4 regions of the Curtobacterium phoenicis genome follow, and region 2 is predicted to be linked to each of the others. Evidence: predicted binding sites of a transcription regulator. Region 2 holds the regulator's gene; each other region holds the start of a gene.

Region 1 (7,416 bases), 1.8 Mb from region 2:
GTCGAGACCGTGGCCGACGGTGCCGCGCCGACCGTCGTCGGCTACGCCGGGCTGTCGTCGCTCGCTGGGAACCCGGTCGCGGACGTGCAGACCATCGCCGTCGCCGCCGACCAGCGCGGGCGGGGCGTCGGCAAGGCGCTCTTCACCGAGCTCCTCGACGAGGCCCGGCGCCGCGGCGTTTACGAGGTCTTCCTCGAGGTCCGCGCCGACAACCCGGTCGCGCAGGCGATGTACACGGCCTTCGGCTTCGAGCACATCGCGACGCGGCCCCGCTACTACCAGCCCGACGGCGTCGACGCGTGGGTCATGCGCGCGGAGCTGCCCACGGCACCCGGCGCCGGTCGCGTCGGGCCCATCGGACAGGAGGCGCTCGATGAGCACAGCTGAACCCCTCGTGCTCGGCATCGAGACGAGCTGTGACGAGACCGGCGTCGGGATCGTCCGCGGGACCACCCTGCTCGCGAACGTCATCGCGTCGAGCATGGAGGAGCACGCCCGGTACGGCGGCGTCGTGCCCGAGGTCGCCGCACGGGCGCACCTCGAAGCCATGACCCCGACGCTGCGCGAGGCGCTCGACCGGGCCGGCGTCACGCTCGACGAGCTCGACGCCGTCGCGGTCACCGCGGGGCCGGGGCTCGCCGGCGCGCTCATGGTCGGGGTCGGGGCGGCGAAGGCCCTCGCGGTCGCGACCGGCAAGCCGCTCTACGGGGTGAACCACCTCGTCGGGCACGTCGGCGCCGACGTCCTGCGTGCGGACGGCTCCGAGATCGACCTGCCGACCGTGGCACTGCTCGTCTCCGGCGGGCACACGTCGCTGCTGCTCGTACGGGACCTCGTCGGTGACGTCGAGCTCCTCGGCGAGACCATCGACGACGCCGCGGGGGAGGCGTTCGACAAGGTCGCGCGGCTGCTCGGCCTGCCCTACCCGGGTGGTCCCCAGATCGACCGGGCCGCGGCGGACGGCGACCCGACGGCGATCCGGTTCCCCCGCGGGCTGACGCTGCCGAAGGACATGGCGGCGCACCGCTACGACTTCTCGTTCTCGGGGCTGAAGACCGCGGTCGCCCGCTGGGTCGAGAAGTGCCGCGACGAGGGTCGAGAGGTCCCCGTCGCCGACGTGGCAGCGTCCTTCCGCGAGGCCGTGGTCGACGTGCTCCTCACGAAGGCCCTGAACGCGTGCCGTGACACCGGGGTCGACCGGCTCCTGCTCGGCGGAGGCGTGGTGGCGAACGCCCGACTGCGTGCGGTCGCGACCGAGCGCTGCGCTGCCGCCGGCGTCGAGCTCCGGATCCCCCCGTTCGACCTCTGCACCGACAACGGCGCGATGATCGCAGCGGTGGCCGCGCGGCTCGTCGCCGAGGGGCACGCGCCGAGCGACCTCGGGATCGCGGCGGACTCGACGCTGCCGGTGACCACCGTCCAGGTCTGACGTCCGCGGGTCCGACGGGTCGTCCGCCCTCCTGCACGGGCTCGGGCTGCGTGTGGAACGATGGGGGCCGGTACCCGACGTGCGGTGCCGGGAGGGGTGGACACGGTGTCCGATCAGAACCAGTGGCCGAGGCCGGGCCAGTCCGACGAGCCGTCGCGCAGCGGGTACGACGGTGCGCAGCAGTCCGACGGCAGCCGTGCGTCCGACCCGACGTCGACCCCGGCGCCCGGTGAAGCGCCGAGTGCACCGCAGCCGCCGAGCGCGCCGCAGCCGCCCGAGCACCCGTACGGCGCGAACCCGTACGGATCGGCCCCGACCGGAGCGTCGGGCCAGCACCCTGGCTACGGTGCGCCGCAGAACCCGTACGCCGCGCCGAGCAACCCCTCCGCGGCGCCGAGCGACCCCTACGCGGCCCCGGGCAACCCGTACGCTGCGCCGAACCAGCAGCAGTACGGCCAGCCGCAGTACGGGCAGCAGCAGTACGGCCAGCAGTACAGCGGGCAGCAGTACGGGCAGCACCAGTACGGCCAGCAGCAGCAGTACGGCGCCCCGTACGCCGCGCCGGGCTACCAGCCGTACGCGCAGCGCCCGAGGACGAACACCCTGTCGATCCTCTCGATCGTGTTCGCCTTCGCCGGCATCCTGATCTGGCCGATCATCATCCTCACGAGCCCGGCGGGCGCCATCATGGGCCACGTCGCCCTCGGCAAGATCAAGCAGACCGGTGAGGGTGGCCGCGGGCTCGCACTCGCCGGCATCTTCGGTGGCTGGGCGCTGACGGCACTCTGGATCATCGGCATCGGGCTCCTGATCGCCATCTCCATCGCGTCCCGCAGCGGCTCCGGTTACTCCGACGACTTCGGCTCCACCGGCGCGTTCATCCTCTGAGCCACGGCGCAGCCGCGCCGCTCTCGACCACGGCGCATCGGCGCCGCCGCGCACACGCACCACGACGGCCCCCGCACCGGCGGGGGCCGTCGTGGTGCTGCGACCTACCCGGCCACCTCGCCCAGCCGCTCGCACAGGATCGCGGTGTGGCGTCCCTCCAGGCGGGTGAGCACGAGCGTGACCGCACCCCGCCCCCGGAGCCGCAGCCGCTTCCGGAACTGCGCCGGGTCGACGTCGACCCCGCGCTTCTTGATCTCCACGGTGCCGACGTCGTCCGCGGCCAGTCGTGCCGCGAGCTGCTTCACGTCGAGGGGCATCGTGTCGACGACCCGGAACCCCTGGGCGAACGGCGTCGAGACGGCGCGGTCCGACGTGACGTAGGCGATGCCGTCCGAGAGCATGCGACCGTCGATCGACCGCGCGAGGTCCCCGATGAGGCGTGCGCGGATCACGGCGCCGTCGGGCTCGTAGAGGTACGTCCCCAGTGCACCGACGGGCACGTCGGGTGCATCGGCCGCCGCGGTCAGTTCGGCCACTCCGTGCGCCCCGATCACGGTGGCAGCGCGCCGGACCCCGTCGCGGGCGAGCGGGCCGAACCAGAGGGCGAGCTCGACGACCTCGCGGTCGACGGACACCCACTGCGCCTCGGCCGTGTCGGGGACGAGGTCGCGGTCGATGCCCGGGCCGAGCTTCACGCCGGTGGGCGTCGTCGTCGCGGCGGCGAACACGGTGTCGAGCGACGGCGACCAGTCGTCCGGGTCGGCCAGGCGTCGGGTGTTCCCGTGTCCGGCGGTGCGACGCGCGGGGTCCATCCACACGCCGTCGACGCGCGAGAGGTCGAACGCTTCGGCGTCGCCGAGTTCCACGCGGGCATCGGGCCACGGCGCGAGGTTGTGCGTCGCGACCGCCGCGGTGACCTCGTCGCGGTCCACCGCGGTGACGTCGAGGTCGAGCGCTGCCATCGCCATCGCGTCACCGCCGATCCCGCACCCGAGGTCGGCCACCCGTTCCAGCCCGGCGGCGGCGAACCGGCCGGCGTGCTGCGCGGCGACCTGCAGCCGGGTCGCCTGCTCGAGCCCGGCCTCGGTGAACAGCATGCGCGCGGCGAACGGGCCGAACTTCGCGCCCGCCTTCTGCCGGAGCTTCGCCTGGGTCAGGACGGCGGCGACGAGCCCGGGGTCGTGCCCCTCGCCACGGAGGCGCGAGACGACCCGGACGATCTCGCCACCGTCGGAGACGCTCGGAGTACGGTCGAGCAGGGCCATCCCCTCGGGGGTGAGCAGCTGGGCGAGTTCGGCGGCGTCCACCCGACGATCCTCCCAGGTCGCCGGGGAGCCCGACACGTGCTGGCACTCGGATTGACCGAGTGCCAGACTGTCCCTAGAGTTGGCGTTGGCACTCTCCTGTGCGTAGTGCCAACCGGTTCCCATCTGTACCGAGTCAGTACCGAGAAAGAAGAGGTCACCGTGGCCGTCAGCATCAAGCCGCTCGAGGATCGCATCGTCATCCGCCAGGTCGAGGCGGAGCAGACCACCGCTTCCGGTCTGGTCATCCCGGACACCGCCAAGGAGAAGCCCCAGGAGGGCGAGGTCGTGGCCGTGGGTCCGGGCCGCGTCGACGACAACGGCAACCGCATCCCGCTGGACATCGCCGTCGGCGACAAGGTCATCTACTCCAAGTACGGCGGCACCGAGGTCAAGTACTCGGGCGAGGACCTGCTGGTCCTCTCGGCCCGCGACGTCCTCGCGGTCGTCGTGCGCTGATCCAGCCCACACTGCGAACGCCCCGTCGGCCACCTGGCCGGCGGGGCGTTCGTCCGTCCGCGCTCGGTCCGGCGGTGCGCACCGCGCCTTCCGTCCGGGAGGCACGGTGCCGGTCCGCAGCGTCGGCGTGGCTTCCTAGGATGGTTCCGTGAGTGAACCGACGACCACGCGACCCGTCCGCAGCGAGGCATCCGTCGGGGTCCTCCAGGCGATCGTGGCCTACGGGCTGTGGGGACTCATGCCGCTGCTCTTCGCGGCGATGTCCCCGGCCGGAGCGTTCGAGATCGTCGCCTGGCGGATCGTCTTCGGGCTGGTGTTCTGCGCGGTCGCCATCGCCGTCACCCGCTCGTGGCTGCGCACCCGTTCCCTGGTCGCCCAGCGCCGGGTGATGCTCGTGATGGGGCTCGCGGCGGTGCTCATCCTGGTGAACTGGACGGTGTACGTCGCGGCGACGACCACCGGGCACACGGTCGAGGCGGCCCTCGGCTACTTCATCAACCCGCTCGTCACGATCGCGCTCGGCGTCGTCGTGCTCCGTGAGCGGCTTCGACCGGCGCAGTGGGCCGCGGTCGGCATCAGTGTCGTCGCGGTGGTCGTGATCGCGGTCGGGTACGGGCAGATGCCGTGGATCTCCCTCGCGCTGGCGTTCTCGTTCGGACTGTACGGGCTCGTGAAGAAGCGGGTCGGCGGGACGGTCGACGCACTGAGTGGTCTGACGATCGAGACCGTGTGGCTGCTGCCGCTCGCGGTCGTCGCGCTCGTGGTGATGGGGGTGACGGGCCTCGGCGGCGGCGTGACGTTCACGAGCGAAGGGTGGGCGCACGTCCTCGTCACGGTGCTGACCGGACCGGCGACCGCGGTGCCGCTGCTGCTCTTCGCGTCGTCGGCGCGGCGGGTGAGCCTGTCGACGCTCGGGTTGACGCAGTACCTCGCGCCGGTGATGCAGCTGCTCGTCGGTGTGGTCGTGCAGCACGAGCCGATGCCGCCCGAGCGGTGGATCGGCTTCGCGATCGTGTGGCTGGCCCTCGTCGTGCTCACGGTGGACAGCTTCGCTGCAGCACGCTCCTCGCGGCGCCGCTCCCAGGCCGCGCCGGTGGCGGACCCGGCCTGACCTGCCGGACGCGCGCCGTGCCTCCCGGCCGGCCCTGCGGACGGTCATGCCGAGAACGCAACGCGATCCGCCCTCTCCACCGCGAAAGCGACAGTCCCCCGCGGTTGAACTGCGGGGGACTGTCGCTTTCGCGCACTGGTCGTGCCTACCTGGTCGGACCTACTTCGAGACCGAGCCCTGGATGGCGCTCTGGTAGACGGGCTTGTTGTCCGCGTCGAACTTGTAGATGCCGATGTAGGCGCTCGACGGGTCGTTGTTCTCGTCGAACGGGCCGATGCCGGACGGACCCGTGTAGTGGATGTCCTTGCCGTCTCCGAGGAGCGACGAGCACTCCTTGAACGTCGAGCACTCGGTGCCGCCGTCCGCCCCGGAGACCGCGGCCATGTTGGCCTGGATCGTGCCGGAGTCGGTGCCCTTGCCCTTCACGGCGGCGAGGGCGGCGAGCATCGTGGCGTCGTAGGACTCGGCCGCGTACGAGTAGTCGGCGAGGTCCTTGCCCGAGGACTGCTTGTAGAAGTCGGCGAGCCGCTTCTTCAGGTCGTCCTTCGGCGATGCGCCCGGGATCGTGCCCTGCGCACCCGTGAGGGTGCCCTTGTCGAAGTCCTTCGAGTAGTCGGCGGTGTTGCCGTCGGACATGTAGATCTTCGACATGTCGGCGTTCTGCGCCTTGAGCTCCGGGATGATCGACTTCGTCTCGTCGAAGGCGAGGACGACGATCGCGTCCGGCTTCGAGTCGAGCGCCGCCGTCACCTCGGACGAGAACGTGGTCTGTCCGGGCGGGAACTCCTGACCCTTGCCCTTGCCGCCGTAGACGACCTGGCCACCGGACGCCTCGACCGCGGCCTGGACCGAGTTGCGGAGACCGGTGCCGTAGGTGTCGTTGAAGACGAGGAACGCGACCTTGGCGTTGCCGTCACCCGTGACGAGCTGGCCGAGTGCCGAACCCTGCACCGAGTCCGGCGGTGCCGTCCGGAAGTAGTACGACGAGTAGCCGGAGAGGTCGGTCGCGGTGTTCGCGGGGGAGATCTCCACGATGCAGTTGCTCGTGAGCTGGTCGATCACGTTGAGCGTCACGGACGAGGACTCGGCGCCGATCGCGACCGGGACCTTCGCGTTCACCAGCTTGTTCGCGGCCGCACTCGACACGGTCATGTCGTTGCTGTCGCCGGAGTCCGTCGCCGGGCTGATCGAGACGTCCTTGCCGAGCACGCCGCCCGCTGCGTTGATGTCCTCGACCGCGAGACCGACGCCGGACTCGGCGGGCGGGTTGAGGTACGCGAGGGAGCCGGTGAGCGGCAGGATCGTGCCGATCTTCAGCGCGTCGGTGCTCGGGGATTCCGGAGCCTTGCAGCTCGCGGCCGGGTCCTTCTTCGCGCCGCCGGAGGCGGACTCCGAAGGCGAGCTGCCGCCCGAGGTGGTGGAACACGCGGCGAGCAGGAGTGCTGCAACTCCCGCCACTGCCAGTGCCGAGGTGGCACGGGTGGTTCTGATCATCCGTGGAGCCCTTTCTCTGCGCGGAAGGCCGGACCGGATCGGGTCGAGCGCGGTGTCCTCCGCGTGGGATGTCGAGAAAGCTAGAGCGGATACGTTTCGCCCGTGTGTCGATCATCCACCCCTGGATGTTTCGTTACAGACCCGTGATGAAAGCTGAGCGGCTGCACAACACCGTCGTCCCCCGGACGCACGAACGCCCCGCTCCACGGTGGGAGCGGGGCGTTCGAGGCGCGGGGTCAGCGGCTGTAGTTCGGCGCCTCGACGACCATCTGCACGTCGTGCGGGTGCGACTCCTTGAGCCCGGCGGGGGTGATCCGGACGAACTTGCCGCGGGCCTTGAGCTCCGGGACGGTCCGGCCGCCGACGTAGAACATCGACTGCCGCAGGCCGCCGACGAGCTGGTAGACCGCGTTCGCGACCGAGCCGCGGTACGGCACCTGGCCCTCGATGCCCTCGGGGATGAGCTTGTCGTCGGACGGGACGTCGGCCTGGAAGTAGCGGTCCTTCGAGTACGAGGTCTTCTTGCCACGGGTCTGCAGCGCGCCGAGGGAGCCCATCCCGCGGTACGCCTTGAACTGCTTGCCGTTGACGAAGACGAGGTCCCCGGGGGACTCGTCCGTGCCCGCGAGGAGCGAGCCGAGCATCACGGTGTCAGCACCGGCGACGAGGGCCTTCGCGATGTCGCCGGAGTACTGCAGACCGCCGTCGGCGATTACCGGGACGCCGGCCTC
Region 2 (7,416 bases):
GTGACGGTACGCACCGCCAAGTAGGCTGGTCGGCATGAGTTCCCGCGGCAGCTACCGGACCGCCCTGACCTACGGCGCGGTCGGCGCGACCCAGGCGTCGGACCTCATGACCTACCCGCCCGAGGGCTTCACGCCCAGCGAGTCGCGCGCGCGGATCGGCCACGGTGACGCGCGGTTCGAGACCGCCGTGACGCAGGCGCTGTCCTGGCAGATCCAGGAGCGCAGCGGCATCCGCGTGCACGTCGACGACCAGCCCGACGACGACGAGGTCCGCTACAACCCGGTGACATTCGACGAGCACGGCGTGCCGATCGCCCCCGCCTCGATCGGCACGCCGAAGGTCGAGCGGTTCGCGCCGGACGGCACACCGTTGCTGACCGCGGGCACGACCGCGACACTCACGATGCACGCGTTCGGGCAGACCGTGCACGCGCCGGTCCGGGTCGTGTCGATCATCGACGAGACCGACCGGAAGGGCTTCGCCTACGGCACGCTCGAAGGACACCCGCTCTCGGGCGAGGAGTCGTTCGTCGTCGAGCGGACGTCCGACGGCTCGGTCTGGCTGCAGCTGCGGCAGTTCTCGCAGCCGGCGAGCCGGAAGTGGCGCCTCGTGGAGCCGCTGCTCCGCCGGCAGCAGAAGGTGATGGCCGAGAAGTACCTCGCGGCGCTGCGCGGCGACTGACGCAGCTCCGCCGCTCGGCGACTGACGCAGCGCCGCCGCTCGGCGACCGGTCCGTGGAGCGCGCTCAGCGACGGCGCGCCGAGACTCGGCCCGGCGGACGGTTTCGCGGCCCGGACACCGCGAAAGTGTCCGCGGACCCGAGTCTCGGCGACCGCTGACGACCGGGCGCTCGCGGACAGCGCCCGACGTCGGCCTCCCAGCGATGCGGACCGACGCGGACCGTCGCGCGCCGACGCGGACCGACGCGGACGCGACCGACGCGGCTCAGCGCAGCGGGGGGAGTGCGGCGATGGCGTCCTCGATGATCTGCACGTCCTGGACGCAGTCCCGCGCCACCGCGACCGCACTCGTCGCCCGGAGCGCGTCGACGTCGTAGACGCCCGTCGCGACCGCCAGGAACGGGATGCCAGCCGCGTCCGCGGCCTCGCCGTCCCGTGGGGTGTCGCCGACGATCACGGCCCGTTCGCCCCGGAGCGCCGCCGCGGCACGTCCGGTGACGCCGGCGCGGTCGACCTCCTCGTCGCCGAAGAACGAGTGCGTCCAGTCGAACGCCTCGAGGTCGAACCCCGCGCCGCGGAGCTTCACCCGAGCCCGGTGCTCGGAGTTGCCGGTGAGCAGCCCGTTGCGCCAGCCGAGGACCGCCAAGCGTTGGACGAGCTCGCGGGCGCCGGGCGCCGGCTTACGGTGGTCGCCGGCCCGGAAGCGTTCGTCCGTGAGGTCGCGCAGGTGTCCGGACACGGTCGGGATGAGCGCGTCGTCGAAGTCGTGGGCCCGGACGTGCTCGGCGATGAGACCGGCGTCCGTCCGTCCGTGCTGGTGCCCGACGCGCAGGGTGAGGTCGCGACCGACCGCCCGCTCGAGTGCCAGGTGGTACAGGTTGCCCGGCGAGGCGGCGTTCAGCACGAGGGTGCCGTCGATGTCCCACAGCACCGTGGTGGGGACGGTGTGGTGCTCCATGCCTCCATCATGACCGAGAATGGAGTCCATGCCGAGCGCCCTGCCGATCGCCGATCCCGCTCCGTCGGACGGACTGATCATCCCCGGAACGGGAGCGGGCGACGTCCCGTTCGGCGTCTACGTGCACGTGCCGTTCTGCCGGGTCCGGTGCGGCTACTGCGACTTCAACACGTACACGGCGTCCGAGCTGCGCGGCGTCCGTCGCGACGACTACGCGGGGCACGCCGTGCAGGAGATCCGGTTCGCAGCGGACGTCCTCGAGCGTTCGGGTGTGCCGCGCCGTCCGGTGTCGACCGTGTTCTTCGGCGGGGGGACCCCGACCATGCTGCCGGCGGACGACCTCGTGATGATCCTCCGTGCGATCGACGAGACGTGGGGGATCCTGCCCGGCGCCGAGGTCACCACCGAGGCGAACCCGGACTCGGTCGACGCGGAGTCGCTGCAGACACTCCGCGAGGGCGGTTTCACCCGCGTCAGCTACGGCATGCAGTCCGCGGTCCCGCACGTCCTCGCCACACTCGACCGTACGCACGACCCCGAGCGTGTGCCGCTCGTGGTGGACCTCGCGAAGCGGCAGGGCCTCGACGTGTCGCTCGACCTCATCTACTCGACGCCGGGGGAGTCGCTGGCCGACTGGCGGACCTCGCTGGACGCGGCGATCGCCTGCGCGCCCGACCACGTCTCGGCGTACTCGCTCATCGTCGAGGAGGGCACCGCGATGGGGCGCATGGTCGCCCGGGGCGAGCTCCCGGCACCCGACGACGACCTCGCCGCGGACATGTACGAGCTCGCCGACGACGTGCTCGGCGCGGCCGGGTACTCCTGGTACGAGGTGTCGAACTGGGCGCGCACCGATGCCGACGGCGGCACGGCGGGCCACGCGAGTCGGCACAACCTGTCGTACTGGAAGGGGCACGACTGGTGGGGTGTCGGGCCCGGAGCACACTCCGCGGTCGCCGGCACCCGCTGGTGGAACGTCAAGCACCCGGCCGCGTACGCGAACCGGGTGCTGTCCGGGGAGTCGCCGGCGGCCGGTCGCGAGACCCTCGACGACGAGACCCGGTACGTCGAGCGCGTGCTGCTCGCGGCACGGGTCCGCGGTGAGCTCGCCACCTCGGAGCTCCGCCGGGAGGCCCGTGGCCGCGTCGCCGGGCTCATCGCACGTGGTCTCGTGGACGGCTCGGCCGCGGTGCGGGGTCGGGTCGAGCTGACCCGGCAGGGCCGGCTGCTCGCGGACGCGGTGGTCCGCGAGCTGCTCGACTGAGCCGTCGGCTCCCGGGCGCCCTGCGCTACTGCTTGATGAACTCGATCGTGAGCGGGTACTTGTAGAAGCGGCCCTGGTTGGCGGCGATCGCGGCGAGGATCGAGAAGACGATCACGAGCACGCCGAGGATCGGCAGCAGGACCAGGCCGATGAGGATGATCGAGAGCAGGCCGCACACGACCCCGGCGATCGCGGCCGTGATGTGGAAGTTCAGTGCCTGGCGGGTGTGCTCCCGCACGAACTGGCCGCGGTCGCGCAGCACGAGGTACGCGACGATCGGCACGAGCAGGCTGAAGAAGATCGCGCCGACGTGCGTCAGGGTCGCCCAGAGCCGCTGGTCCTCGGGGCTCATGGGCTGGGGCACCTGGTAGTTCGGCGGGTACTGGGGGCCGCCTGGGCCGCCGGGCTGCTGTCCGTAGGTCATGCGGGAAGCGTACCGACGGGTGCCGACGGAAGTCCCGTCCTGTCGGGCGTCGGGCGTAGGATCAGCAGTCGACACACGAGAGTGCCAACGCGAGCGGAAGGGGTCCGGGTGGTCAGTGAACGCAGCCTCGAGGTCCTCAAGGCCATCGTGCGGGACTACGTCGCGTCCCGCGAACCGGTGGGCTCGAAGTCGATCGTCGACCGCCACGCCTTCGGGGTGAGTGCCGCGACGATCCGCAACGACATGGCCCAGCTCGAGGACGAGCAGCTCATCGTCGCGCCGCACACGTCGTCCGGACGGGTCCCGACCGACAAGGGGTACCGCGTCTTCGTCGACCACCTGGCAGCTGCCCGCCCGCTCTCCAGCGCGCAGCGCCACGCGATCGAGACGTTCCTCGGCGCCTCCGGCGACCTCGACGACGTACTCGGGCGCACCGTGCGGCTGCTGAGCCAGCTGACGAACCAGGTCGCCCTCGTGCAGTACCCCTCGATGGTGCGCGCCCGGGTCCAGCACGTCGAACTCGTCCGGCTCGGCGACACCCGGTTGATGGTGGTGCTCATCACCGACACCGCCCGGGTCGAGCAGCGCGTCGTCGAGAGCGACGTCCGCCTCGACGAGTCCGCCCTCTCCGAACTCCGCAGCGTGGTGAACGGCGCGACGGTCGGGCTCCTCCTGCAGGACGTACCCGGGGCGCTCCGCGCGGTGCCGCAGCAGCTCCGTCCCGACGTCCAGCCCCTCGCCGGGGTCGTCGTGGCGACCCTCATCGAGCAGGTGGCCGCGAACCGTCAGGACCGCCTGCTCATGGCGGGCGCGGCGAACCTCGCGAAGAGCGAGTCGGACTTCTCCGGCGGCCTCTTCCCCGTGCTCGAGGCCATCGAGGAACAAGTCACCCTGCTCCGGTTGTTCGGGGAGATGCAGGTGGACGACATCGCGGTGGCGGCGAGCATCGGCGCCGAGAACGCCGAGTACGGCCTCGATGCCACGAGCATCGTCGCCGGCGGGTACCTCGCCGGCGGCGAGGTGGCACGGCTCGGGGTGCTCGGGCCGACCCGGATGGACTACGGCAGCAACATGGCCGCCGTCCGGGCCGTCGCACGGTACCTGTCCAAGCTCCTGGGCGAACATTGACCGGCCCGCACCGCGACCGTCGCGACCCACGCGCACGACCCGCACCGGGCCTCCAGACCGACCGAACCGAAACACACTGAGGGATACGTGGCAGACCACTACGACGTCCTCGGCGTCCAGCCGGACGCCTCCGATGCCGACATCAAGAAGGCCTACCGTCGCCTGGCGCGTGAGCTCCACCCGGACGTGAACCCCAGTCCCGAGGCGGCCGAGCGCTTCAAGGACGTGACGCACGCCTACGACGTGCTGAGCGACCCCGAGCAGCGCCGTCGGTACGACGCCGGACCCCAGGCGGACAGCCCGTTCGGCGGCGGCGCCGGGGGGTTCAGCGACATCTTCGACGCCTTCTTCGGCGGGGGCGGCGGTGGCCGGGGCTCCGGTCCGCGCAGCCGCGCCGAGCGGGGGCAGGACGCCCTGCTGCGCATCGACGTCGACCTCGACGAGGTCGTCTTCGGCACCCACAAGGAGGTCGAGGTCGACACCGCCGTGCTGTGCGAGACCTGCAACGGCTCGTGCTGTGCACCGGGCACCAGCCCGCGGACGTGCGACATCTGCGGTGGCTCGGGCCACATCCAGCGTCAGGTGCGATCGCTCCTCGGCAACGTCGTGACGAGCGCGCCCTGCGGCACCTGCCGTGGCTACGGGACCGTCATCCCGAACCCGTGCCCGACGTGCCAGGGCCAGGGCCGCGTGCGTGCCCGCCGATCGATCCCGGTCGACGTGCCCGCCGGTGTCGACTCCGGTCTGCGCCTGCAGATGCCGGGCCAGGGCGAGGTCGGTCCCGCCGGCGGCCCGTCGGGTGACCTCTACCTCGAGATCCGGGTGCGGCACCACGACGTCTTCAGCCGCGACGGTGACGACCTGCTCGCGACGCTCGAGGTCGGGATGACCGACGCGATCCTCGGGACCACCGCGACGATCGACGGCCTCGACGGTCCGGTCGAGCTCGAGATCCGACCCGGTGTCCAGAGCGCGGACGTGCTCGTGCTCAAGGACCGCGGCGTCACGAAGCTGCGCGGCAACGGGCGCGGTGACCTCCGCATCGGCGTGCAGGTGGTGACGCCGACGAAGCTCTCGCACAAGGAGCGGCAGCTCGTCGAGCAGCTCGCGAAGTCGCACAAGGCGACGAAGCCCCAGCTCGCCCGGTTCCAGCAGGGCATGTTCGGCAAGCTCCGCGACCGCTTCTTCAACTTCTGATGGCCTCGCTGTACCTCGTGCCGTCGCTCGACGGCGTGACCGTCGGGGCGCAGGTGTCCCTGGGCGGGGCGGAAGGTCGCCACGCCGTGTCGGTCGCGCGGGTCCGGATCGGCGAGACGCTGCGTCTGGGCGACGGGCAGGGCACCGTGGTGACCGGCCCCGTGCTGTCCACCGACCGCGATGCCCTCGTGCTCGAGGTCGCGGCGGTGGACCGCTCACCGGCGCCGTCGCCCACGCTGACGCTCGTGCAGGCCCTCGCCAAGGGCGGTCGCGACGAGATGGCGGTGCAGGCGTCGACCGAGATCGGCGTCGACCGGATCGTCCCGTGGTCGGCGTCCCGCAGCGTCTCCCGGTGGGAGGGCGCGAAGGTCGAGAAGGGCCGTGCGCGCTGGGAAGCGATCGCGCACGAGGCCTCGAAGCAGGCGATCCGTCCGCGGGTGCCGGTCGTCGAACCGGTCGTGACCACCGCGCAGCTTGCCGGATCCGTCGGCGGCGGTCGGGTGGTGCTCGTGCTCGACCCGGTCGGCGACGTCCGGCTCTCCGCGTGGGAACCGCAGAACGACGTCGAGGACATCGCGCTCGTCGTCGGGCCCGAGGGCGGCATCGACGGCAGCGAGTTCGACCGCCTCGTCGCCGCCGGCGCCGTGCGGGTCCGGCTCGGCGACACCGTGCTCCGGACCTCCACCGCGGGTCCGGCGGCGCTGTCGATCCTCCAGACGCGGCTCGGACGCTGGTAGGCCCGCCGTCGGCGGCGCGTTCTACGATGGGGACATGAGCACCAGCACGCCCAGCGTCTTCTCGAAGATCATCGCGCGCGAGCTCCCGGCGACCGTCGTCGCCGAGGACGACCGCGTCATCGCCTTCGAGGACATCGCGCCCAAGGCTCCCGTCCACGTGCTCGTCGTCCCCAAGACCGAGCAGTACCGCAACGTGACGGAGCTCGCGTCCGGGGACCCGGACCTCCTCGCCCACGTGGTCGCCACCGCGCAGCGCATCGCCGACGAGCGCGCCGGCGGCCAGTACCGTCTCGTGTTCAACACCGGCGAAGCAGCCGGTCAGACCGTGTTCCACGTGCACGCGCACGTACTCGCAGGTGAACTGCAGGAAGGCACCCTTGCCGGATAACGAACCACTCGAGCAGGACACCACGTCCGAGCTCACCGTCGACGGCATCGCCATGGTGCAGCTGCTCGGTCCCCAGGACCGGCTGCTCAAGACCGTCGAACGCCAGTACCCCGGGGTCCGCGTCGTCGTACGCGGCAACGAGGTGAGCCTCACCGGCCCGGAGCGCGACGTCGCACGGGCGCGGGCGCTCGTCGACGAACTCGTCGGCATGGTGAAGCGCGGCCAGGACATCGGCCCGGCCGACATCCCGATGTCCGCGCGGATCCTCGACGACGACCGCAAGCCCTCGGACACGTTCGGGACGCCGATCGTGTCGAGTCGCGGCAAGTCCGTCCGTCCGAAGACCGACGGGCAGCGCGCCTACGTCGACGCGATCGACGAGAACACGATCACGTTCGGGATCGGTCCGGCGGGTACCGGCAAGACGTACCTGGCGATGGCGAAGGCCGTCCAGGCGCTGCAGCGGCGCGAGGTGAACCGCATCATCCTCACGCGCCCCGCGGTCGAGGCGGGCGAGCGACTCGGGTTCCTGCCGGGCACGCTCACGGACAAGATCGACCCGTACCTGCGCCCGCTGTACGACGCCCTCAACGAGATGATGGACCCCGAGCTCGTGCCGAAGCTCCTCGCGGCCGGCAC
Region 3 (7,416 bases), 1.7 Mb from region 2:
ACGCCTTCGCGACCGTCTCGCTGGACGGGGTCGCGGTCGCCGTGTCCGACGCGTTCGGGACCCGGATCCGGTGGCTCCGGGACCTGTGACCGGCTTCGCGACAGTCCAGCGGCGTGCCAGGGTCCGGCGACGCGGCACCCCTACGATGTGCGAGACCGTGCCCTACCGCCTCGTGATCGGACCGTCGTGACCACCACCCCCGCAGACGCGCTCAGCGAGCTCGACCTGCACGTGCTCGCGTTCGAGCACGACCGGGCGCGGCACGACCGCACGAAGGAGGCGGAGATCCGCGTCGAGTTCGACATGTCGCCCGCCCGGTACTACCAGGTGCTCGACCGCGTGATCGACTCCCCGGCGGCGCTCGCGTACGACCCGCAGCTCGTCACCCGGCTGCAACGACTCCGGCACGCCCGCGTCACGGCGCGGGCGGGGCGCAGCTTCGCGCTCCCCGGAGCCGCACCAGAACCCCGCGAAGAGGACCGATGACCGAGAGATTCCCCCGAGACCGGTTCGACGACGCCACCGACGGCCCGCGCGTCGGCGCGCACCGCGGCCCCCAGCGTCGGGGCCGCGGCTGGATCGTCTTCGCGTGGGCAGCCCTCGCCACGGGTGTCCTCGTCGGCCTCGGCGTCCTCGGGCTCGGGCTGGCGACCACCGGCCTCTCCGACGGCAACGACTCCGGCGGGAGCGCCGCGTCCCCGACGCCCTCGGCCACGGCCTCCGCGACCGCGAAGCCGTCGCCGTCCTCGTCGCCGTCCGCGTCGTCGGGCTCCGGGTCGGGCGCGGCGGCCGCGACCCCCGCGCAGCAGGGCAGCACGAGCGTCGTCGTGCTCAACGGCACCACGACGACCGGACTCGCCGGGCGGGCAACCACCGCACTGACCGGAGCGGGGTGGAAGATCGCCTCGACGGGTGACGCCGGTACGACCGGGACCACGCAGACGATCGTGTACTACCGCTCGGCCGAGGCCGTGGCGGTCGCGCAGGGCATCGCGAAGTCGCTCGGCACCACGGCCGTGCAGCAGTCCACGGCGTTCCCGAACGCTGACGTCAGTGTCGTCCTGGGGTCCGACTACACCGGTTGACGGGCATTCCCGGACGCATTCCGTGTGCTTTCGTGACGAACGTGTTTCCGGCGCGTTGCGATTGCACGGAATGGACGTGAAACGACGTCACACCTCTTGTCGGATCGACATCCGTGCGCAAGAGTCACTGCGAGGTGTCGCACCGACGACGCCGTCGATCGCAGCAGCACCACCGCAGGGAGCAACAATCATGGCCAACGGAACGGTCAAGTGGTTCAACGCCGAGAAGGGCTACGGCTTCATCACCGTCGATGGGGGTGGCCAGGACGTCTTCGTGCACTACTCGGCCATCGACATGTCGGGCTACAAGGTCCTCGAGGAGGGGCAGGCGGTCACGTTCGACGTCGGCACCGGCTCGAAGGGCCCGCAGGCCGAGGCGGTCCGCCCCGCCTGAGCCACCGAACCACACCGGAACGCGCCGTCCCCTCGGGGGCGGCGCGTTCGTCGTACCGGGAGCGTGTGCCGCGCGTGCAGCGCGCGTGCGGTGCGCGTGCGTCGCGTGTGCGTTGCTCGCAGCGGGACCCGACCTGGGAAGTCGACACGTGCCTCCCGGCTGTGTTGCACTCGCACCCGTCGAGTGCCAGAATCGGCGTTGGCACTCGCTCACGCTGAGTGCCAGCACGACCCCCATGACGACGTCCGGGAGGGACGAGAAACTCACATGGCTAAGATCATTGCTTTCGACGAGGAGGCCCGTCGCGGCCTCGAGCGCGGCCTGAACACCCTGGCCGACGCCGTGAAGGTGACGCTCGGCCCGCGCGGCCGCAACGTCGTCCTCGAGAAGAAGTGGGGCGCCCCCACGATCACGAACGACGGTGTCTCCATCGCCAAGGAGATCGAGCTCGACGACCCGTACGAGAAGATCGGCGCCGAGCTCGTCAAGGAGGTCGCGAAGAAGACCGACGACGTCGCCGGTGACGGTACGACCACCGCGACCGTGCTCGCCCAGGCGCTCGTCCGCGAGGGCCTCCGCAACGTCGCCGCCGGTGCCGACCCCGTGTCGCTCAAGCGCGGCATCGAGAAGGCCGTCGCCGCCGTCTCCGACCAGCTCCTCGCCAACGCGAAGGACATCGAGACCAAGGACCAGATCGCCGCGACCGCGTCGATCTCGGCCGCTGACACCACCATCGGTGAGCTCATCGCCGAGGCGATCGACAAGGTCGGCAAGGAAGGCGTCGTCACCGTCGAGGAGTCGAACACCTTCGGCACCGAGCTCGAGCTCACCGAGGGCATGCGCTTCGACAAGGGCTACCTGTCGCAGTACTTCGTCACGGACCCGGAGCGCCAGGAGGCCGTCTTCGAGGACCCGTACATCCTCATCGTCAACTCGAAGATCTCGAACATCAAGGACCTGCTCCCGGTCGTCGACAAGGTGATCCAGGCGGGCAAGCAGCTCCTCATCATCGCCGAGGACGTCGACGGCGAAGCCCTCGCGACCCTCGTCGTGAACAAGATCCGCGGCATCTTCAAGTCCGTCGCCGTCAAGGCCCCGGGCTTCGGCGACCGTCGCAAGGCCATGCTGCAGGACATCGCGATCCTCACCGGCGGCCAGGTCATCTCGGAAGAGGTCGGCCTCAAGCTCGAGAACGCGACGCTCGACCTGCTCGGCAAGGCCCGCAAGGTCATCATCACCAAGGACGAGACGACCATCGTCGAGGGTGCCGGCGACGAGGAGCAGATCGCGGGCCGCGTCCGTCAGATCCGCTCCGAGATCGAGGCGACCGACTCCGACTACGACCGCGAGAAGCTCCAGGAGCGCCTCGCGAAGCTCGCCGGTGGCGTGGCCGTCATCAAGGCCGGTGCTGCGACCGAGGTCGAGCTCAAGGAGCGCAAGCACCGCATCGAGGACGCCGTCCGCAACGCGAAGGCTGCTGTTGAGGAGGGCATCGTCGCCGGTGGTGGCGTCGCCCTCATCCAGGCGTCCGTCGCGCTCGAGTCGCTCTCCCTCGAGGGTGACGAGGCGACCGGTGCGAACATCGTCAAGGTCGCCATCGACGCGCCGCTCAAGCAGATCGCGCTGAACGCCGGTCTCGAGCCGGGTGTCGTGGCCGCCAAGGTCCGCGAGCTCGAGTCGGGTCACGGCCTCAACGCCGCGACCGGTGAGTACGTCGACCTCGTGGCCGCGGGCATCATCGACCCGGCGAAGGTCACGCGCTCGGCGCTGCAGAACGCTGCGTCGATCGCCGGTCTGTTCCTCACGACCGAGGCCGTCGTCGCCGACAAGCCCGAGAAGGCCCCGGCCATGCCGGCCGGCGACCCCACGGGTGGCATGGACTTCTAGTCCCGGCTTCCGGAAGGGCCCCACACGCTGCGCGTGCGGGGCCCTTCCGCGTGCTGGGGGGGGCGTGCGTGGGGGGCGGGTGCCGCCGGTTGGTCGCAAAACGTGTCGGCTTCGTCGCTGGTAGGCGACAGTTCGTGAGACCACGACGCTCCGCGCACGGCACGTTGCGCGACCACCGAGTTCCGCACGGGAGGCGCGGCTCGCCGAGTTCTCCACAGCTCGCGCCCCGAGGGAGCCAGCGGACGTAGCCCGAGGCAATACTCCCGGCATGACCCACCCCCGTACGCTTTCGCCCGAGCTTGACCGAGCGGGCTTCCTCGTCCGTGATGCCAACGCGATCGGGGTCGGCGCCGATCGACTCCGTCGAGGAGACTTGCTCCGCCCCACCCACGGTGTCCGCACGACCGACCCGTCGCTCTCGCTGGTCCGGGCGGTCGGTCTGGTGCTGCGTCCGGACCAGCACGTGAGCCACACGTCGGCACTCGCGGTGTGGGGTGCGCCGCTCCCTCGCCGGGCGGCGGACGAGCCGGTTCACGTGTCGACCGCCGGCACCGGTCCACTGATGCGGCGACGAGGTGTCACGGGACACCGGCGTCGGGCTCCGATCGACACAGTGGTCCGCGACGGTGTCCGCGTCAGCGCTCCCGCACAGGCCTGGCGAGAGAGCGTCGGTCTCCTCACGGTGCACCAGGCAGTCGCGGTCGCAGACCACTTCGTCCGATCCGGTGGACTGCTGACGGTCGGCGACCTCATCGCGGCGATTCGCCCGGGAAGTCACGGCAACACAGCGGCACGGGAGGTGCTCGACCTCGTGCGGGTGGGCGCGGACTCGGCCATGGAGACGTGGCTCCGGCTCGCGGTCGTCGATGCCGGCTTTCCGGAGCCCCAGCTCCAGGTAGAGGTGTACGACGCGCGCGGTGTGTTCCTCGCGCGGGTCGACATGGCCTGGCCGGAGTGGCGGATCGCGCTCGAGTACGACGGCGCCCATCACCGGGAGCGTGCAGCGTTCGAGCACGACCAACGTCGGGACAATGGCCTCGCGGTCAACGACTGGCTCGTCATCCACGCCACTCGCGCCGATGCATCGCGCCCGGCTGTGCTCTTCGAACGGCTTCGGCAGGCGTTCGTCGTCCGAGAGCGTGTTCGGCGAGCCGCGTGAGAGCGGTGCCCCGGTCGCACGACCTGCCGTCGGCCGATCGAGCTGGTCGCAGAACCTGTCGGCTCGGCCGGCGTTTAGCGGCACGTTGTGCGACCAACCGGACCGGCCGGCGGCGGAACGCGCCCGCGGACGCGTCAGGGGGCGGGCGCGGCCTCGGGGGCCGGGGGCGTCCAGTCGCGGGGGAGCAGGGGGAGCCACACCCGGAAGGTCGCGCCGCCGCCCTCGGTGTCGAACACCTCGACCGACCCGTGGTGCGCCTGCACGATGCCGCTCACGATCGCCAGCCCCAGGCCGGAGCCGCCGGTGTCGCGCGCCCGTGAGGTGTCGGCGCGCCAGAACCGCTGGAAGATCTTGTCGCGGAGCTGCGGCGGGATGCCCTCGCCGTGGTCGATGACGTCGATGTTCGCCATGCCGCGCTCCTCGTCGACGCCGATGCCGATCTCGATGGGGTCGTCGGACGGGGTGAACCGCATCGCGTTGCCCATGAGGTTCGTGACGACCTGCCGGATCTTGTTCTCCTCCGCGAGGACGATCGGCGGGCGCTTCGGCAGGACGACCGTCGGCAGCGGGGTAGTCTCGTCGGTCGGAGCGGCGTCGAGGCTCATCGCACGGTTCCGGCGGGCACGGAGTCGGGCGATCGTCTGACGCGAGAACGCGATCGGTCCGGTCGTGTTGGCGGACGCCGACGTCGGCGACGCCGGGACCTCACCCGTCTCGGACATCGCCGGACGGACGGCCTGCGGCACGCTCTCGCCGGTGACGCTGTCCTCGACGAGCACCTGGATCTCCCGGTCGGGGTTCGACGCCATCGTGTCGAGCGCCGAGTCGCGGGCGATCGACACGAGGTCGACCGGGCCGAGCTCGAGCGGCTTCGACTCGTCGATGCGGGCGAGCTGGAGCAGGTCCTGCACGAGGAGACCCATGCGCTGGGCCTCCTTCTCGATGCGCTCCATGGCCTGGGCGACGTCTTCCTCCTTGCGGAGGGCACCCATGCGGTAGAGCTCGGCGTAGCCGCGGAGCGAGACGAGCGGCGTCCGGAGCTCGTGGGAGGCGTCACCCACGAACCGACGCATCTGGTCGATGGTGCGCTCCCGGTCCTCGAACGCGGTGTCGATGCGCTCGAGCATGGCGTTCAGGGACCGGTTGAGGCGCCCGACCTCGGTGTTCGGGGTGTCTGCCTCGAGCCGCTGGTTGAAGTCCCCGGCGGCGAAGCGCGCAGCGGTGTCCTCGACGTCGCGCAACGGGTCGAACGTGGCCGTCACGAGGAGCCGGGTCAGCATGGCGCCGAGCAGCATCACCGAGATGCCGAAGAACAGGAAGATGACGGTGAACCGGAGGATCGTCTGGTCGTTGTCGGCGCTCGACACGGCGACGAGCACGTACCCGGTCTCCGTGGTGCCGTCGGAGCGGTTCTGCAGGGCGGCGGGGATGACCTGCGCGCGCCACTCGTGGTCGTGTGCGCTGTCGTAGAGCGAGAACCGCTGCGTGCTCTGCGAGGCCTGCGCGAAGTCGAGCATCCGGATGTCCGGCCGGCTGCTGGTCTTCGTCTGGCAGATCTGATCGCCGTCGGCGTTGTACGCGGCGACGTAGGCGCGCTGCGACAGCACGACCGACAGCTCGCAGTACTGCTTGCCGTCGCTGATGTTCTGGCCCTCGAGCTGCTCCGTCGTCTGCTTCACGGTGTCGTCGAGCTGCGTGAGCAGGTAGGTCGAGAGGACGGTCATCGTGCCGAGCCCGGCGACGAGCAGCCCGAGCGCGACCAGGAGCACCGTGATCCCGGTGATCTTGGTGCGCAGGGAGATCCCGTCCCACCAGCGGCTCATTCGCGTGTGCATGCTGCCCCAACGATAGACAGCGACCGCCCGGTGAAACCGGACGGCCGCCGTGAAGAAGCCCGCCTAGGAGGCCTTCGCCGCCTTGAGCATGTAGCCGAAGCCGCGCTTGGTCTGGATGACCGGCTCGGCCGAGTACTGGTCGAGCTTGCGGCGGAGGTACGAGATGTACGACTCGACGATGCCCGCGTCGCCGTTGAAGTCGTACTCCCACACGTGGTCGAGGATCTGCGCCTTCGAGAGCACCCGGTTCGGGTTGAGCATGAGGTAGCGGAGCAGCTTGAACTCGGTGGGGGAGAGCTCGATCTGCGCGTCGCCGATGGTGACCTCGTGGGTGTCCTGGTCCATCGTGAGCTCGCCGGCGCGGATGATGGCGTCCTCTTCGTCGTTCATCGTGCGACGCAGGATGGCCTTGATGCGGGCGACGATCTCGTCGAGGGAGAACGGCTTGGTCACGTAGTCGTCGCCGCCGACGGTGAGGCCCGTGATCTTGTCCTCGGTGTCGTCCTTCGCCGTGAGGAAGAGGATCGGCGACGTGTAGCCCGAGGAACGGAGGCGCTTGGTCACGCCGAAGCCGTTCATGTCGGGGAGCATGACGTCGAGGATGATGAGGTCCGGCTCTTCCTCGAGCACGGCGGAGATGGCCTGCGCGCCGTTGCCCACGGCACGCACGGCGAAACCGGCGAAGCGCAGGGAGGTCGTCAGCAGGTCGCGGATGTTCGGCTCGTCATCGACGATCAGGATCTTGGGGCCATCGCTCATGGCCCCATCTTCTGACCGTTCCTTGTGGCTTTCCTGTGAGCGGCGCGTGCGTGAGCACGGGACGGACTGGAGGCGCGGTGCAGGCTGGCACCGCGCCTCCCGTCCGCCCTCCGGTCACCTGCCACGGCGTCGCTCGGCGACGGCGCGCTACGCGGCGGTGGCCACCTGGTCGGCGTCGAGGATCGTGTACGAGTACCCCTGCTCGGCGAGGAACCGCTGCCGGTTCTGTGCGAAGTCCTGGTCGACGGTGTCCCGCGTCACGAGCGTGTAGAAGGACGCGGGCAGGCCGTCCTTGTT
Region 4 (7,416 bases), 1.5 Mb from region 2:
GTGGCTCGGGACCAACGACACCGCCGGGAGCGCCGCGTGACCCGCGTGGGTGTCGGCATCATCGGTGCCGGCAACATCTCCGACCAGTACCTCACGAACCTCACGCAGTTCGCCGACGTCGAGGTCCTGTTCGTCGCCGACCTCATCCAGGAGCGCGCGAAGTCCCAGGCCGAGAAGTACGGCGTCCCGTCGTACGGCACGGTCGAGGAGCTGCTCGCCCGCGACGACGTCTCGATCGTGGTGAACATCACGATCCCGGCGGAGCACGCGAAGGTGGGCCAGCAGATCATCGCCGCCGGCAAGCACACCTGGAGCGAGAAGCCGGTCGCCACCACGGCCGAGGACGCCCAGGCGCTGCTCGCCGCTGCCGAGGCCGCTGGTGTCCGCTACGCGACGGCGCCGGACACCGTGCTCGGTGCGGGCATCCAGACCGCGATCCGCGCCATCGCCCGCGGGGACATCGGCACGCCGCTCACCGCGACGACGATGTTCCACGTGCCCGGCCCGGACCAGTGGCACCCGGACCCCGAGTTCCTGTACGCGCAGGGTGCCGGACCACTGTTCGACATCGGCCCGTACTACGTCACGACGCTGCTCCACGCGTTCGGCTCCGCCTCGCGCGTGCAGGCCGTGTCGTCGAAGTCGCGTGAGACCCGTGTGATCGGTTCGGGACCCCGCGCCGGCACCGAGTTCCCGGTCGAGGTGCCCACGCACCACGCCGCGCTCATCTCGTTCGCCGACGGGCAGTCCGCGCAGACGACGCTGTCGTTCCAGCACGCCCTGCCGCGCAACGGCTTCGTCGAGATCAACGGCTCGGAGGGCACGATCGTGCTGCCGGACCCGAACGTCTTCGACGGTGACAGCACGCTGTGGACGCTCGGCGAGGACGAGCCGACCACGCTGGCGCACAAGGGCTCGACCTGGGGTCGTGGCACGGGTGTCGTCGAGATGGCCCGTGCGATCGCCGAGGGCCGCCCCGAGCGTGCCTCCGGCGCCGTCGCCTCGCACGCGCTCGACGTCATGCTCGGCATCCGTGATGCCGCCGAGTCCGGCCAGGCCGTCGAGATCGCCTCGCGCATCGCGAAGCCGGAACCGCTGCCCGAGGACTTCGACCCCGCTGCCGCGGTCCTCGCCGAGGGCGTGAACGCCTAGTCACCCGCACGATGAGGGGCCGGTTCCGTCAGGAGCCGGCCCCTCCGGTGCGTCCGCGGTCCGTCGTCGTCGGCCGGGAGGCGCGGCCCGCCTCCGCCGGGTCGCCGGCGTCGGCCACCATGATGGTCGGAGGCCGCCGGGCGGCGGACGAGCAGGAGGGCCCAGCATGGCAGTACCGACGACGGACACCGAGGTCACCTACCCCGCGGGGGCCCTGACGAGCGAGGGGACCGTCGTGTCGGTCGAGCCCGCCGGTGACGACCGGTGGGCCGTGTTCCTCGACCGCACGGCCGCGCACCCGGTCGACACCGCGTGGCCGGACCAGCCCGCCGACCGGGTGACCCTCCGGACACCCGACACCGCCCACGAGGTGGCCGAGGTGCGCGTCGCGGGGTTCCACGACGGGCACGTGCACATCGGTGACGCCCTGCCCGTGCGGACCGGCACCGAGGGGTGGGTCTTCGGCGTCGCGCACGTCGTCGTCGGTACCCCGCCGCAGGTCGGCGAGCCCGTCACGGTCACCGTCGACCCGGAGCTCCGCGCCGCCCTCAGCGTCGCGCACAGCGCCTGCCACCTCGCCGCCCTGGCGCTCGACGCCGTCCTCGCCGACCGCTGGTCGAAGCCGGTGTCGACGGACGCGCTCGGCCACCCGGCGTTCGACTCGCTCGCGATCGTCCGGTCCTCGATCCACGAGCACCGCTCCGTGGACGACTACCGGATCGGGAAGTCGCTCAGGAAGAAGGGCTTCGACCCGACGGCCTTCGACGATCCGGAGGCGATCGCGAGCCAGGTCACCGCGCAGCTCCGGTCGTGGACGGACACGGGCGGCGCGATACACGTCGACGCCGAGGGCACCGGTCTGTCCGCACGGCGGCAGTGGCGGTGCGAGCTCCCGGAGGGCACCGCGACGATCCCCTGCGGCGGCACGCACCCGGACTCCGTGTCCGAACTGGTCGACCCGGTGGTCGTGATCGCGGTCGAGGACGTCCCCGGCGCCCGGCTCGTCACCATGACGACCACCGTCGCGCCCCGCTGAGCGTTCAGTCGGAGCGCGGCACCAGTCGTTCGAGCATCCGGAGCACCCGCTCGCCGTCGACCGCGTCCGGATCGAGCAGCCACTGCACCTGCAGACCGTCCGACGCCGCGATGCTCAGGCTGGCGAGGTCCACCGCGTCGACGTCCTCCCGGATCCGGCCGGCAGCCTGGTCGGCCCGGATCCACTCGGCGAGCTCGGCGCGCAGGGACGCGAAGCGCTCGCGCATGAACTCCCGCGTGGCCGGGTGACCCTCGCCGACGGCATCGGCGGACAGGGTCGTGTAGAGCTGCACGAGGCCGGGGACCGCGCGGTTCCGGACGGCACTGTCCCGCATGTCGCCGATCGCCGACTTGTCACGTCCGGGGTCGGCCTGCGACCGGACCTCGTGCTCGTGGTAGACCGCGAGCAGGAGTTCGTCCCGGCTGGGGAAGTAGTGCCGGAGTGCCGCGTGGGTGATCCCGAGGGCGTCGGCGACCGATCGGAGGGACGAAGCGTCGACTCCCTGCGCGGCCACCATGCGGATCATCTCGTCGAGGATCTGCGCCCGGCGCTCGGCACCCTTGCGGTACCCGCGTCGCTGCGGGACCGCGTCGTCGTCGGCCGGGGTGGTCACCCCGCCAACTTACCGCTGGAAGGTTTTCCGCGCGACCGCGAGGTCAGGCGCCCTCCGGCACGACGGTGTACTCGTCGACCGGCTGCGGCGATCGCGCACCGATCGCGTCGACGACCGCGGAGAGTGCCCGCGTGAGCACCTGGTTGTCCCGTTCGGAGAGCCCGTCGAGCACCTCGACCACCGCCTCGTGGAAGGACGCGTAGGACGCGCCGATCTTCGCGGCGGCCTGGTCGGTCGGCTCGAGGACCTGCTGGCGGCGGTCCGTCGGGTGCGCTGCCCGGATCAGGTCACCCGATGCGACGAGCCCGTCGACGAGCTTGGTGACGGAGGCGTTGGACACCGACAGCATCACCGCGAGGTCCTTCGGCCCCATCGGCCGTTCGTCGCGGTGCGCCTGCAGCAGGTACCGGAGCGCGAGCGACTCGTTCTTCGTCAGACCGGTCTCGACCCGTGCCGCCTCGATCTGCTGCTCCTCGGCGTGCTGCAGGCGCAGCAGAGCGTCGACAGCGGTCTTCGCGGCGGCCGAGCGGGGCTGGCGGGCGTAGAGGTGGGCGTGCTCACGGCGGACGACGGTCAACGGCATGCGGTCATGCGCTCCTGGTCAGACGAGGGGGGCCGAGAAGAAGTCGGCGTAGGACGGTTCGGTCTGCTTCGAGAGCAGCGACGGGTCGTCGATCCGCCGCTGGACGAAGGCGTCGATCACTGCCTGGTCAGTGAGGCCGACGCGAGGGTGGCTCCGGCCGCTGGCTGCGAGTCGCGGCATCCCCGTGTACGTGCTGCGCATGTCTGATCCCGCCTTCCTGCTGTGGTCGAGGTGTCCGTGCGGACACCCGAACTCTTTCACGACGTGAACGGTTCGTGCAACGAACAGTTTTTGTTCTGGACGATTCGCGCACTGAACCACCTGGACGGTGCCCCACAGCGATCTCCGAGCGCACTGTTGGCACTCTCTGGGTTCGAGTGCTAAAACTGATGCCAGTTGAGTCGAGGGGACTCAACAGGGACCACCAGAAGGAGTTGACGACGATGACGATGAACTTCGACCCGTTCCGCGAGCTCGACCGCCTCGCCGGCTCCCTGCTCGGGAGCGCCGGCGGACCGCGTTCGATGCCGATGGACCTGTACCGCACCGGGGACCACTACGTCCTCGACGTCGACCTGCCGGGCATCGACCCGGGCAGCGTCGACGTCGACGTGGACGGCTCGGTCCTCACGATCCGCGCCGAGCGCACCCTCGGCGCCCCGGAGGGCTCGCAGTGGATCACACGCGAGCGGCAGCCCGGCACCTTCGTCCGACAGCTGACCCTCGGCGACCACCTCGACGCCGGGCGGATCACCGCGAACTACGACAACGGTGTGCTGAGCATCACGATCCCGGTCAAGGAGTCGGCGAAGCCGCGCAAGATCGAGGTCGCGGTGGGCGGCGGCTCGCAGCAGCTCGCCGTCGGCAGCGGGACCGCCGAGTAGGTCGGAGGTGCGGTGGCAGGACTGCTGAACGCACTGATCGCGATCGCGGCCGTGACCGCCGCGCTCACCGCGACGAGTCTCGACCGGCGGGTGGCCCTGGTGCTCGGGGCGACCGGCAGCACGGTCGGCTCGTTCCTCGCGTGGGTGGTCGCGCCGGCCGCGTTCTCCGGGCTCGTTCCGTGGGCCGCCGCGGTCCTCGGGACGGCGGCGCTCACGGCCGGGTGGAGCGTCGTCCGGCTCTACGACGGCGTCTTCAGACCGCCGTCGGAGCCGGCGGACGACACCGGGACGCTGGCGACGACCGCGCGGTGACGACATGACGGACTGGAGGCACGGTGCCGGCTGGCACCGTGCCTCCAGTCCGTTCGTCGGTTTCCGGGGGTGCACGAAACGCGCGCGTTCCGACGTCGCACCGGTCGATCGACGGATGCCGCGTCGAAACGCACGCGTTTCGTGCTGCGGACTACTCCTTGTTGAGCTTGTCCTGCACGGTCCCTGCGGTCTTCTCCACGACGTTCGGGAGCTCGGTCGTGCCGTAGAACCGCACGTCCGGGTGCGTGGGCGGCGGCATCGGCGACGTGGTCGTCGGCCCGTCGTGGTACGTGTACTCGCCCTTTCCGTCGAACGAGGGGCCGCTCGCCCAGGGGCCGTTCGCCGCTTCCTTGCCGTCGGAGAAGTTGAGGTACTGGTAGTTGACCTCCTGGTTCTCCTTCGCCTGCGGGAAGTTGCTCGGCACCGGGAAGTCCTCGATGCCCTTCTCGCGGAGCTCCGCGGCGGCCGTCGACCACATGTTCTGGTGCATGGTGTCGCGCGCGAGCAGGAAGCTCAGCAGGTCACGGATGCCGTGGTCGTCGGTCATGTGGTACAGCCGGGCGACCTGCACGCGTCCCTGCATCTCGGCGTTCGCATTCGCCGTGAAGTCGGCGAGCAGGTTGCCGCTCGCGGTGATGAACGATCCCTGCCAGGGGTTGCCGTTGCTGTCGACCGGGCGGGCGCCGGCACCGGCGACGATGCCCTGCTGGACGTCCGTACCACCGACGATCGCGGCGACCGTGGGGTCGTCCTGCACGGCGTCCTCGGTGATGCCGAGCGGGCTCTTCTCGAGCAGCTGCGCGATCATCGTCGCGAGCATCTCGACGTGGCCCATCTCCTCCGCGCCGATGCCGAACACCAGGTCGCGGTACTTGCCGGGCATGTGCATGTTCCACGCCTGGAACTGGTACTGCAGCGCGACGGTGATCTCACCGTACTGACCGCCGAGCACCTCCTGCAGCTTCCGCGCGTAGACGGCATCGGGCTTGTCCGGGGTGGACTTGAACTGGAGTTCCTGCTTGTGGAAGTACAAATCGTGCTCCTGTCTTCGTTCGGTCGTTCGGTTCAGAGGATCGGGGTACCGCCGGTGACGGCGACGCGGGCACCGGAGACGTAGCTGCCGTCGTCGCTCGCGAGCAGCACGTAGACCGGGGCGAGCTCCGCGGGCTGCCCGGGACGACCGAGCGGCGTCTGCTTGCCGAACTGCTCGACCTCCTCGGGCGGCATCGTCGAGGGGATGAGCGGCGTCCAGATCGGCCCGGGCGCGACGCTGTTGACGCGGATGCCACGCGGCCCGAGCAGCTGTGCCAGCGCCGCCGAGAGGTTCGCGACGCCCGCCTTCGTGACGTCGTAGGGCGCGAGGTCGGGCTTCGGGTCGTCGGAGTTCACCGAGCTCGACCCGATGATCGCCGACCCCGGCCCGAGGTGCGGCAGCGCGGCCTTGACGAGGTGGAAGTAGGCACTGAGGTTCGTCGCGAGGGTGTGGTCCCACTCCTCGTCGCTGATCTCCTCGATGGTCTCGTGGGTCATCTGGTACGCCGCGTTGTTCACGAGGACGTCGAGTCCACCGAGCTGCTCGACCGCGGTGGCGACGACCGACCGGCAGTACGCCGGGTCGCTCACGTCACCGGGCAGCAGGACGGCCGTCCGACCGGCCTCCTCGATCCAGCGCTTCGTGTCCTGGGCGTCGTCCTCCTCGTCGGGGAGGTAGCTGATGAGCACGTCGGCACCCTCACGGGCGAAGGCGATCGCGACGGCCTTGCCGATGCCACTGTCACCGCCCGTGATGACCGCCCGCTTGCCGGTGAGCTTGCCGGACCCCCGGTAGGACCGCTCGCCGTGGTCGGCCGTCGGGCTGAGCTCCTGGTCGCTGCCCGGGGGCTGCTGCTGGTCGGTCATGTTGCCTCCTGATCGCTTCACGTGCCGGTCGGACCTCGGTCCCGCGCCGACCGGTCTTCGTCGACGCGCCCGATGGTCGGCTGCGCGCTCTGGACGGGTGACCGGGAGTGGCCCGATCACGCGGGCAGCGTGGCCGGATCGCGCGAGCACGTGTGGTGTGGCTCGCGCGTAGCGTGCAGCACATGGACCTGCAGCTGTCGGATCGTGTCGCACTCGTCGTCGGGGGGAAGGGCTACATCGGACGGGCGGTGGTCGACCGTCTCCGAGCAGAGGGGGCGACCGTCGTGGTGGCCTCCCGGAACGCCGGGGACGACGAGCACAGCGTGTCGATCGACACCGCGTCGCAGCCGTCCGTCGACGCCGGAGTCGCATCGGTGGTCGAGCGGCACGGACGGATCGACGTGCTCGTGGTGACCGCCGCCCCGAGTGCGCAGACCCTCGACCCGGCCCGGAAGTCCGACCCCGAGCAGGTCGCCGAGGCGATCGACGGCAAGGCGCTCGGCTTCCTCCGCGTCGCGAACGCCGTCCTCCCCCACCAGCGCGATGCTGGCTTCGGCCGCGTCGTCGTGGTCAGCGGCCAGAACGCCTACATCGCGGGCAACATCACGGCGTCGCTGCGGAACACCGCGACGAACGTGATCGCGAAGAACCTCGCCGACGAGTTCGCCGGCACCGGCGTCGCCGTGAACGTGGTGAACCCCGGAACCGTGACGGACGAGCCCTCCTCGGAGGTGCAGCGCGGAGCCGGCGGGGAGTCGAGCCCGCAGCAGATCGCGGACCTCGTCGCCTTCCTGTCCTCACCGCTCTCGGCGCTGAGCGGGGAGTCGATCTCGATCGCGCACCGGATGCTCGGGTCCGTCGTCGTCTGAAGCCGCGGTGCGGCGGCCCGGAGGCCCGGCGCGGGGCCGCCCCGCGCCTCCCGTCCGCCTCGTGGCAC

The links. Region 2 encodes HrcA, which represses chaperone genes, less so after heat shock. Its sites were predicted from a motif close to TTNGCACTCGNNNNNNNCGAGTGCNAA; they were not measured.
Region 1: a site for HrcA is predicted at 3,664-3,690, ahead of groES (co-chaperone GroES). Genes of this name have one in related genera too.
Region 3: a site for HrcA is predicted at 1,678-1,704, ahead of groL (chaperonin GroEL). Genes of this name have one in related genera too.
Region 4: a site for HrcA is predicted at 3,742-3,768, ahead of ABC270_RS02000 (Hsp20/alpha crystallin family protein). Genes of this name have one in related genera too.

What each region holds. Positions count from the first base shown of each region.
Region 1 is NZ_JBDFLZ010000002.1:64,942-72,357, reverse strand. Features, by position in the region: gene rimI (ribosomal protein S18-alanine N-acetyltransferase) at 1-387, shown strand, start outside; gene tsaD (tRNA (adenosine(37)-N6)-threonylcarbamoyltransferase complex transferase subunit TsaD) at 374-1,429, shown strand; gene ABC270_RS00345 (DUF4190 domain-containing protein) at 1,535-2,317, shown strand; gene ABC270_RS00340 (class I SAM-dependent methyltransferase) at 2,422-3,624, opposite strand; gene groES (co-chaperone GroES) at 3,784-4,080, shown strand; gene rarD (EamA family transporter RarD) at 4,229-5,191, shown strand; gene ABC270_RS00325 (ABC transporter substrate-binding protein) at 5,351-6,685, opposite strand; gene guaB (IMP dehydrogenase) at 6,922-7,416, opposite strand, start outside.
Region 2 is NZ_JBDFLZ010000002.1:1,869,874-1,877,289, forward strand. Features, by position in the region: gene ABC270_RS09075 (DUF1990 domain-containing protein) at 35-682, shown strand; gene ABC270_RS09080 (HAD family hydrolase) at 947-1,639, opposite strand; gene hemW (radical SAM family heme chaperone HemW) at 1,668-2,903, shown strand; gene ABC270_RS09090 (DUF4870 domain-containing protein) at 2,929-3,327, opposite strand; gene hrcA (heat-inducible transcriptional repressor HrcA) at 3,436-4,455, shown strand; gene dnaJ (molecular chaperone DnaJ) at 4,543-5,652, shown strand; gene ABC270_RS09105 (16S rRNA (uracil(1498)-N(3))-methyltransferase) at 5,652-6,389, shown strand; gene ABC270_RS09110 (histidine triad nucleotide-binding protein) at 6,424-6,777, shown strand; gene ABC270_RS09115 (PhoH family protein) at 6,767-7,416, shown strand, end outside.
Region 3 is NZ_JBDFLZ010000002.1:3,600,707-3,608,122, reverse strand. Features, by position in the region: gene ABC270_RS17325 (DUF2332 family protein) at 1-89, shown strand, start outside; gene ABC270_RS17320 (DUF3263 domain-containing protein) at 187-486, shown strand; gene ABC270_RS17315 (LytR C-terminal domain-containing protein) at 483-1,085, shown strand; gene ABC270_RS17310 (cold-shock protein) at 1,276-1,479, shown strand; gene groL (chaperonin GroEL) at 1,747-3,366, shown strand; gene ABC270_RS17300 (hypothetical protein) at 3,635-4,525, shown strand; gene ABC270_RS17295 (sensor histidine kinase) at 4,660-6,360, opposite strand; gene ABC270_RS17290 (response regulator transcription factor) at 6,424-7,119, opposite strand; gene ABC270_RS17285 (DNA repair helicase XPB) at 7,267-7,416, opposite strand, start outside.
Region 4 is NZ_JBDFLZ010000002.1:387,988-395,403, reverse strand. Features, by position in the region: gene ABC270_RS02030 (sugar phosphate isomerase/epimerase family protein) at 1-40, shown strand, start outside; gene ABC270_RS02025 (Gfo/Idh/MocA family protein) at 37-1,152, shown strand; gene ABC270_RS02020 (metal-dependent hydrolase) at 1,319-2,188, shown strand; gene ABC270_RS02015 (TetR/AcrR family transcriptional regulator) at 2,193-2,801, opposite strand; gene ABC270_RS02010 (MarR family winged helix-turn-helix transcriptional regulator) at 2,845-3,384, opposite strand; gene ABC270_RS02005 (hypothetical protein) at 3,403-3,585, opposite strand; gene ABC270_RS02000 (Hsp20/alpha crystallin family protein) at 3,828-4,268, shown strand; gene ABC270_RS01995 (hypothetical protein) at 4,281-4,580, shown strand; gene ABC270_RS01990 (manganese catalase) at 4,732-5,613, opposite strand; gene ABC270_RS01985 (SDR family oxidoreductase) at 5,646-6,479, opposite strand; gene ABC270_RS01980 (SDR family NAD(P)-dependent oxidoreductase) at 6,662-7,348, shown strand.